DNA from 3 places in the Hydrogenispora ethanolica genome. Region 1 is predicted to be linked to each of the others. Evidence: riboswitches for the same ligand, from Rfam matches in the RefSeq annotation. Region 1 holds a riboswitch; each other region holds the start of a gene.
The links. A riboswitch is a leader RNA that binds a small molecule or an ion and turns the genes downstream of it on or off. The one in region 1 is predicted to bind cobalamin.

Region 1 (3,262 bases):
AAAAGCAACGGACCGGAGTGGCTGACCCGGACCGAGCTGCGGCTGTCCCTGGACGGTACCTTAAAACCATTATACTCGCTTAATACCATCCAGCCGCTTTGGACCAACCAGCCCACCGATCTGCTCTTCTGGCAGAGCCGGGTCAGCGCCGACTCCACCGGCACCACGCCCACGCTCAATGTGGGGGCGGGTTATCGCAAGCTGTTGGACGGCCAGAGCCGGCTCCTCGGGGTCAACGGCTTTTACGATTATTCTTACGATACCGATCGCTCCCGGGCCGGAGTCGGGTTGGAATTTTTCGCCGGACAACTGGAGACCCGGCTCAACGGTTATTTTGTCCTGAATGGCGGCCTGCGGCGCCTGCCCGGCGATTCGTCCGGCCAGGGGAACGTGGCGGCCGGCTACGATCTGAAGATCGGCGGCCCCTTGCCGGAAATGCCTTGGCTGACGCTGTATGCCAGCAAACAGGTTTATTTTCACGAACGTTCCGCCGATGTAGCCACGCTGCAATTCCGGACCGGCTTGCGGCTCACCCCGCATTTCAGCGTCAAGCTCGGGTATGCCGTGAATCCGGTGGTGGAGTCGGTACTGTTCAACTACACCTTCGGACCGTCCAGCCTGCCTTCGTTGAAAACTTACCAACAGCAACAGGAAAACGCGGCGATGGGCGCGAAACTGCTGCAATCGGTGCAACGCGACAACACGATCCACATCGAAAAATGAAACGCCGGCGCGCCCGGAGCATTCGGCAAACGCTCTCCGCGTGAAGGCAAACCATCCTGTCCGCTTTTTTAAACCAATTCGAACCGGTTTCGCAAATATTTGAAGTTGCGTAAATGCCAATGAAACTCTATAATATTTCAAAGACTCTCGCACCTTCTTCATAAAAATCGTATATCTTCAAGGTGCCTAACGGCTTGATAGGGAAACCGGTGCGATTCCGGTACGGTCCCGCCACTGTAACAGGGGAATTCGTTGACAGCTATATCAGTTGAATTGAATTTCTAAAGCATCATGTTCCTAAGCTGGCCATGATGGAATAATGAAGAAATTTATTTCATCCCATATAGACCCACTGGGTAATTCCGGGAAGGGGTCAACGCGTCATGATCCTGAAGTCAGGAGACCTGCCTTGAAAAGATTGGAATCTGACCTACGGTCGATAGGGGGATGATGTCTCATGGCATGGTTATTCCGGCCTTTGACCCCATTCATCGGGTTAAAGGCCTTTTTTACTGTCCTCGCGCCATGGCGGCCCGGCTAGCGGCGGCGCCTCTCCTGCCATCTGGCCGGCATAGGGAGCCGGCAACCCAAAAAGCAAAGGGGGACTTTCATTGAAACGTTCGTTCTGGAGTTGGATCCCATTGACCCTCGCCATTGCGCTTTGCGGTTATCCCGTGGCCAGCGCGGCGACGGAGACCGATACATACGAGGAAGCAGAAGTGGTGGTTACCGCCAGCCGGGTACAGCAGCCGCAGGCACAGGCGCCGGGGACCACCGAAGTCATCACCAGGCAGGATATCGAGGCATCCGGTACGGAGCAGGGGAGCGTGGCCCAGGCGCTGTCCGCCAACGGTCAGCCCATCGCCCAATACAGCGGCACCGGCACGGCCAGCATCCGGCTGGACGGCGCCGATTCCCAGCAGACCCTGGTGATGGTCAACGGGGTTCCGGCCAATACCGGGACCCTGGGTATGGTTGACCTGAGCGCGTTCCCGGCCGCCAGCGTCGAGCGGATCGAGGTGACCCACGGGCCGCTCTCGGCGTTATACGGCGCAAATGCCCTAGGCGGCGTGGTCAATATCATCACCGATCTGACCGGAGAGCCGCAAAATCAGGTGTCGCTGGCGGGCGGCACCTTCGATACCGGCCGCTTCAACGTGACCACCATCCAGGAACGCTGGGGTTTTGCCATCGGCCGCAATATCACCGACGGTTCGCGCGCCCGCTCGGATCTGGCTGCCAACTATTTCACGGGCCAATACAATTTCTTTGAGGAAGAGGACAACTACCTTAAGTTATACCTCCAGGCCACTAGCAAGCAGATTGAGGTCCCGGGCTCAGTCGCCTATCCGGTATTTCAGGGGGAACAGTCGGACGACAGTTATACAGTCAACTTGAACGGCAAAAGCCAATTCCTCGCGGGCACTTGGGAATATAAACTTTATCATCAGTTTTGGGACGAGGACTATGATCAGCCCGCCTACGCCGGGGCGCCCTATTATCAACTGGAGGACCACGGCCGTTACCGTTCGAAAGTCCTGGGCAGCGACATCGCCGGGACTTACACCCTTGGGGAGCATGAGATTCTGGGCGGCCTGACCGTGAAACAAACCAAGTTCGAGAGCGACAAGGCCGGCGCTCATACCCAGGACGACTGGGCGTTTTTCGCCCAGGACACTTACAGGCCGATCCCGGGCCTGAGCCTCATCGGCGGACTGCGCCAGGACCACAGCTCGCAATTCGGCTCCGAGCTCTCGCCCCGGGTGAGCCTCGTCCAACAGGTCGGCGACGCGCTGACGCTGAAATATGGTTATGGGGAGGCCTACCGGGTCCCGACCATCAACGATCTGTATTGGGATCAGGTCGGCATGTACAGCAATCCCGATCTCCGGCCGGAGCGGGGCCGGCGCTTCGACATCAGCGCCGAATACCGGCAAGGCGTCTCGACCTGGACGGTCAATCTCTTTCGGAACCGCCTCCGGGACGGGATCCAATGGACGCCCGTGGATCTGTCGAACCCCTTGGGAAATTGGTTGGTCGACAATGTTGCCCGTTCCAAGGTCAATGGGGTTACGATCGGCTGGAAGGGGACCTGGCAACTGCTCACCGGCTGGGTCAATTACCATTGGCTGGACCGGGAAGATGACGCCTATGGCACCGGGAATTATCAAGCCGGCAACTTTTTTGGCAAAAACCAGGTGGATTTGGGCTTGACCCTAGGGGATCCCAAGGCTAACCTGAATTTGAACTGGAAGTTCGTTCGCAACCGGACGTGGTCCGGTTCGGAGCTGTCCGGTTACAACGTGGGCGATCTGAATTTCCGATACCGCTTTACCCCTTCATTCGCCATGAGCCTGGGCATTGCCAATCTGACCGACCAGGAGTACGCCGTGTACAGCGGTTACCCCATGCCGGGCCGGGCCGGATTGCTGACTGCGAAGTATTCTTTTTGAGCTGAGGATGGAAAACAGGGGATGGGATTGCGGATGAGACGAGAGTGCCTTCGTAAATTAATGGTGCGGATCTTTTCCGGCCTGCT
Region 2 (3,262 bases), on a different contig from region 1:
CCTACAATTCCCAGCCTCGGATTGAGCGTGCGCGGGGCGACCTCGGCGCCGCGCGGGACAATAATGGTGATCTCCAGGCCCTGCCGGATCGGGGTTTCGTCCACCGCCTGCAGGATCATCCGCCGGGGTACCGGATTGATGGCCGGCTCGCCGGGGGGAACCGGCAGCCCGGGTTTGGTCACCCGGCCCACGCCGGCTCCGCCGTTGAGAACGACCGCCGTCCCGGGAAGCCGCCGGATCTCCGCCCGGATGAGCAGCCCATGGGTGACATCGGGATCGTCGCCGGCATCCTTGACGATCTCTCCGTAATAGGCGCCGGGATCGCTATCGACCCTGCCGCAACTTTGGACCGGAATCTCAAGCTTCCCTCCCTGAAGCAGGCTGACCTCCACCGTGTGGTTTTCCTCCCCGGCCATGCAAAGCAAGGCCGCTTTGACCGCTGCTGCGGCGGCGGTCCCGGTGGTAAAGCCCTGGCGCAACCCGTTCATGGCTTTGGAGCGTCCCGTTCCAGATTGAGATCCTCCAATTCCGGGCCAAACAAGGATTCCAGCTCCAGCCGGAGCTTTCGCGCGATGGCCGGGTTCTTGCCCGACGTCGAAATGGCCACCAATAAATCACCGCGCCGGATGATCGCCGGGAAGATGAAGTCCGAGTCCGCCGCATCCGCCGCGGAACTCACCCACAGGTTGCGCCGCCGGGCTTCGCCCACGATCCGGCGGTTGACATCCGGGTCATCGGTGGCTGCAATGACCAGGGCGGCTCCGGCCAAATGCTCCGGCCTAAAGCACTCCGCCCGCCATTGGATCCTTTGCGCCGCCGCGAGCGGTCCCAATTCCGGGGCCAGCTTGGGAGCGACCACCGTAATGACGGCATTGGCCTCCAGCAACCGCTGGATTTTGCGGGTCGCCACCTTGCCGCCGCCGACGATCAGGACCGGCTTGGCTTTGAGGGAGACGACCACTGGAAAGAAATGATTCTGCAGGGGCACCGCCGGCCGCAAGGCTTCATTCTTGGCGTTGGCAATCGAAAGGTACACCAGTTTGCGTAATTGTTGCGCCCAGGCCCGCTCCAGCTCTTGTTGCAACCGTTCGTCTTCCACCCGCCGCAATAAGGTTTCCAGGGAAAGTTGTCCGGCTTCGATGATCTGCCGGCTGCGTTCGGCGATATCCAACTCCTGCTCGCGCTGGTAAAGCGCGAGCACGGTCTCGGACACGGCCGCCGCGATGATCAGCTCGGCCCGGGGCAGCTCCGACTGCCGGCGCTCCATATTCCGGGCGGCCAGCTGTTTCAGATCGTTCAGCCCGTAATAGGCCAACCCCGGATATTCCAGAGACGGCGGTGCGATGACCGGCGGGGACGAGAGCTCGATCAACAGTCTCGGACCGCTCAAGCCGGCCAATTGCGCTCCTGAAATTAAAATGCGCCCCGCTCCCGACACTCCGATTACCACCTGGAAGTCCTCCAGACAACGGGGCAATTCGGATGGCGGACTCCAACCGCCGTCGAAATGCCGCGCCAACTCGGCGGCCCGCTCCGGATTCCGGCCGGCAATGAAGTGAGGCTGGATCCGGTTGACGGCAAGGATCTCCGCGATTCCCCGGGCCAGGTTGCCGGTGCCGATGAGCAGGGCCCGTCCCGGCGGCGATTCCGCATGAGCGCGGATTATCTGCCAGACCAAACCGGGGTAGCTGAGATTGCCGCTGGCGATCGCTGTCTGTTGCCGGACTTTTTTGCCGGCCGCCAGGGCATTGCGGAAAACCAGATCGAGCATGGGGCCAACCCGGCCTTCCCGCCGGGCCTCGCGGAAGCATTCCTTCACTTGCGCCGCGATCTCGTGCTCGCCGATGAGGGGCGATTCCAGCCCGGCGGTCACCCGCATCAGGTGCTCGACGGCAGCCGGGCCAAAACGGATCCGGAATTGCTCCGCCAGGGATTCCCCGCCCTTACAGGCCTGCAGCAACCGTTCCCGCAATGTTGGCGGCAAGTCCGCACCCGGCGCATACCCGAAGCACTCCCAACGGTGGCAGGTCTGCAGGATGGCGGCTTCGGCGCCGGGCAGATCGCCCAGGACCCGTGCCACGGCTGAAGCTGCCTCCCCACTGTGGAGATACGCCCATAGCGCTTGTTGATTCCGATCGCAGCCGACTTGGAAAAGCATTCTTGCTCCAAAAAAACCCTGCCAATGGCAGGGTGAATTTAACAGACGTAAACTTGACCCCAATCCGCGAAGGCCGGTGTAAATCTCTCTGGCAGGTCTCCTGACTGCCGTTTCGACGGAGAGTACGCCTTCCCTTGCGGTGGCAATGTATCTCCTCTGCGGCTACAGTGGCGGGTCCGTGGACTTGAGGGGTTCCCTTGTCGCTTCCCTATTATCCCGAAGGCACCAGAGAATCTATGTATAAATTGATCAGGATATTCGCTTTTATTCTGCCATCTCCTCTTTATTTTATCGAAGTTGAATCAAATTTCGAATAAGCAGCATGGTCCCTAAAGCCGACCCTGATGGAAAATTTAAGGGATTGAATCGCGTAGACGGCAAAAATCCGGATCATATGCCGCAATTTCCGCCCAAAATAGAAACTCCGGGACGCATCTCCCGGAGTTAAGGGCCCACCCAGTGCGAAGGAGTTCTGGTGATTCTACCACTTTTTGCAACAACTGGCCTGGCTCAAAGAATTGACTTTCGGGAAAACATCCACTTTGGTGATGACATCCAGTTGAGTCCATTCGGATACTTTCACGAGCACATGAGCGATGACTTTCACATCTACCCTGGCCTCATCGTCGCATTTGCAGGATGGTTTCAAGATAAAATCGGTATCAATATCCAGTACATGATTTTGAACCTCGGTGAACGGGGTCTTCTTAATACCCGGAATTTCCACGGTCAGCGTGAAGGGGGAATCCTCCTGGAAGTCACGCACGACGCCATCGGGATCAACATACAGGATCTGGATGTGAACCGTTCCCTGTTTCACGACTTTGCCAAAGAAAACATGATCCTCGAAATTTTTTAAATCAGCATCAATATTGATAATTTTAATCGCATTGAGCGAAACCGTATTTTGGAATACCAGCTGTCCGACAGCCTCACCGACCACTTTCAGGACTTTGATCCGCTCGGTCGTTGCCCGCACCTGCTGATGATCGCCCAGGGAAGAGTAGCAAAAACAGCTCATTTGGTAATCCTCCTTTGATGGTCCTTTACAATATACCTGAATCCGTGATTTAAGTTTACGGAAACGACCTAAATCCCCAAGAA
Region 3 (3,262 bases), on a different contig from region 1:
TTTGCGTCCCAAAACGGTGGTTCGCCCGGCATCGTCGGTTATTTTCAGATATCCGGCTTGCTTATGACTTCCGGACGGGGCCTGCTTGGCCTGCAGGCTGGGTCCGGCCATGATCACGGCCGTCAGCACCATGATGACCAGGCCGCATCGCCAATATTTTTTCAAAAAACTCCGCCTCCTTCTCCCGCCGGCCCTGGATGAACAACAAAGGGCTTCACGCTTTATTTCTGCGCGTCAGGATCGTGGATAAATAATTGATCGTTTGGTCGCCGATCTCAGTTACGTCGCGCACCACTTGCTCGTCCTCCAAACCGCACCGGCTGACCATTACCGCGTTCTCGGCCAATCCGTGCCGTTTTAGCGTCTCGATAAGTTTTTGATAGTTTTTATACACCTTCATCAGTACGACATTGTCCGACCTTGCCAGCACCCGGTCGAGTTGCTCCGGGGTCAGCGTCGCCGGGACAACGCTTAAGGTATCATTCCCTTCGGCCAGCGGATAACCCAGTTTGCTGGCCATGGCGCAAAAAGCCGGCACCCCGGGGATGGTCTCCACGGGGTAACCGCAGTTCTCCAAGAGATGAAAGATATAGATATAGGTACTATAGAACATCGGATCGCCCAATGTTAAAAATACGACTTTTTTCCCCGCCGCCAGCAATTCCAGAATGGTATTTTTATTGTTTTCCCAGGCTTCCGATAAAGTTTCGCCATCAAACACCATCGGGAAAACCAACCTCACGATGGGGACTCCCGCTTTCAAAAAAGGTTGGGCAATGGTCAGTGCCGTGCTTTCATCCTTTTTCTCGGTTTTGGGCGCAATGACGACATCCGCTTGCTGAATCGCCCGAATCGCTTTGACAGTAAGCAGTTCGGGATCACCGGGACCCACGCCGACCCCATAGAATACTCCCGCCATCCATATACCTCGCTGATTTGAACTTCGCCTGCATTCTTGAAAATAGGGCAAAACCAACCCCGGCCGCCCGCGGATAGCGTTGATCCTGCCCTTCAGACTTTGCTATTGAATAACCGGAATGGGCGGCTTGTCCTTGCTCCGCTCCTTATACTTGTTGTCGATGGCGTCCCGCACGTGTTGGACATAAATGTCCTGAACCGCGGGATTTTCACCCAAGCCGTGGAGGTAACTATCCACTTTGAATCCGGCTTTGAGCAGCTGCGATTTGAATGAATCCTCTTCGTCGCCGGCCATATCGTTGTTGGCATGGTCTCCGGCAACCAGCATAAAGGGGACCAGGGTCACTTTCTCAATCCCATTTTGCTTGAGTTTCTCGGTGAGATTTTCAAACGTCGGATAGCCTTCCACCGTGAACACGAACACCTTTTTGAGGCCCGCATCCTCCAGTTTTAATTGCAGCGCGGCATAGGCGGTGTTGGCCGGGTTTACGCCGCCGTGTCCCATCAGGGCGACGGCTTCATGGGCCCCAAGCTTCGGCAGTTGCGCTTGTAAAGCCTTGATGACGATCAAATAATCGTCGGGTTTTTCGCCCTCCTGTCCCGTGTAATAGAGCAGCGGACGGCCCACCGACAGTTTGGCGAAGGCTTTGTCGTAGCTTGACACCGAATTCATGAGTTTTTCATATTCCTCACCGGGCTCGATGTGCAGCGGCTGGATGATTGCTTCGCTGTAACCGTCCGCTTTCAACCGCTCCAATGCTTGCTTTTCGGTGTCAAATTTTAAGCCGCGATCGGCCAGTCTTTGAATGATGATCCGGGAGGTAAAGGCTTCCCGGACTTCATAACCGGGGAAAGCGGCGCGGATTTTCTCCTTCACCGCCGCGGTGGTCACTTGGTGGGTATCCATGTAAGTGGTGCCGAAACTAACGACCAAGATGGCTTTTTTCACTGGCTTTGCCTCCGCGGCGTGAGTTTTTGGCCCAAAAGTCATTCCAAAATTAAAAGTTGTCAAAAGCGCGATCGTGATCAACCAAAAACTTTTTTTCATTGGTATCACTCCTTCATTCTCTGATTACTCTGGAATATCATCCGAATATAGCCGTAGGCCCTGGCATCACCTCCCATCAAGAACTCCTTACGCGGCTCGGGAGGCTCAATATCCAAAGGCGCACCAATCCAATAAAAATCCCGGCTAAAATAGCCGGGATGGAGTAATACGCGATTGCATAGAATCCCCTTCCCGTCGCTCGTAGGTATAACGGAGATTGTTCAATAGGCAGTTATCCTGGCTCTGGATCTTCGCTTACCCAAACCTTCCCAGAATTCTCATTCCAGTGGCATTCTCTTGGGCTTGCTCCCCATTACAGTGGCGGGACCGCGTCGGCGTTGCACCGTTCTTCCCTATTAAGCCCCGAAGGGCACCTATCTCATTCCATATTCAATTAGCGGTTATCTTATCAATCGATTCTAAAAGACACACCTGCGCTAAAGCGCGGGAACCAACAAATTTTCAGCAATTTCACTTTTTTATGGACTCGCCCATTACTTAACATAAATTCTATCATGAATTCGCCTAATGTCAATCCAATTCGCAACGAATGGGCCCTGGAAAATAATAAACCAACCCAAGCTTTCATTGGGATTCTCCGCTTTTATTCCGCAAAGGTGGCGGCTTCCTGTTTTTCATATCCGCCGCCACCCGACGCGTACCATTTTTATTCTGCTAACGATGTTTCAACCTAAACCAACCCCAACGCCCGCGCAATCTGCGCGATGAGGAAACAGACCAGAACCGCCACTCCGGTGGGAATTAACGCGGCCAGTAATGTCCATTTCACGCTTTGAGTCTCCTTGCGAATGGTCAGCAACGTTGTGGCGCAGGGAAAATGCAGCAGCGAAAAAAGGATCATATTCAAGGCGGTCAACCAGGTCCACCCGTTATTGATCAGGAGCCGGCGCAGGGCATCAATACTGTCCAGCTCGAGCATGGCTCCCTGAGACATGTAACACATCATTAGAATGGGCACAACAATTTCATTGGCGGGTAAGCCCAATAAGAAAGCCAGGATAATAAAACCATCCAATCCAAGCAGCTGCCCAAAGCCTTGGAGCCAGCCTGCCAAGTACCCGATAATGCTGAGATCCCCGATATGAATATTGGCCAGTATCCAAGTTATCGCGCCGGCCGGCGCCGCTACGACAACGGCCCTCATTAAGACAAACAGCGTCCGGTCTAGCACGGAACGGATTAGCAACGACCCTACTTTCGGTATCCGATAGGGCGGGAGCTCCAAGGTAAATGTGGAAGGAATCCCTTTCAACAAGGTTTTTGACAAAAGCCACG

Region 2: linked by a shared signal. The riboswitch ahead of EDC14_RS04465 (NAD(P)-dependent oxidoreductase) and the one ahead of EDC14_RS26790 (TonB-dependent receptor plug domain-containing protein) in region 1 are both predicted to bind cobalamin.
Region 3: linked by a shared signal. The riboswitch ahead of EDC14_RS17680 (sirohydrochlorin cobaltochelatase) and the one ahead of EDC14_RS26790 (TonB-dependent receptor plug domain-containing protein) in region 1 are both predicted to bind cobalamin.

Annotation. Positions count from the first base shown of each region.
Region 1 covers NZ_SLUN01000013.1:10,462-13,723, forward strand. The annotation lists gene EDC14_RS11595 (inverse autotransporter beta domain-containing protein) at 1-723, shown strand, start outside; cobalamin riboswitch at 887-1,149, shown strand; gene EDC14_RS26790 (TonB-dependent receptor plug domain-containing protein) at 1,335-3,176, shown strand; gene EDC14_RS11605 (ABC transporter substrate-binding protein) at 3,210-3,262, shown strand, end outside.
Region 2 covers NZ_SLUN01000004.1:47-3,308, reverse strand. The annotation lists gene cbiD (cobalt-precorrin-5B (C(1))-methyltransferase CbiD) at 1-488, opposite strand, end outside; gene EDC14_RS04465 (NAD(P)-dependent oxidoreductase) at 485-2,080, opposite strand; cobalamin riboswitch at 2,232-2,403, opposite strand; gene EDC14_RS04460 (DUF3794 domain-containing protein) at 2,640-3,179, opposite strand.
Region 3 covers NZ_SLUN01000024.1:53,452-56,713, forward strand. The annotation lists gene EDC14_RS17670 (ABC transporter substrate-binding protein) at 1-165, opposite strand, end outside; gene cobI (precorrin-2 C(20)-methyltransferase) at 215-919, opposite strand; gene EDC14_RS17680 (sirohydrochlorin cobaltochelatase) at 1,022-1,909, opposite strand; cobalamin riboswitch at 2,177-2,359, opposite strand; gene EDC14_RS17685 (nucleoside recognition domain-containing protein) at 2,658-3,262, opposite strand, start outside.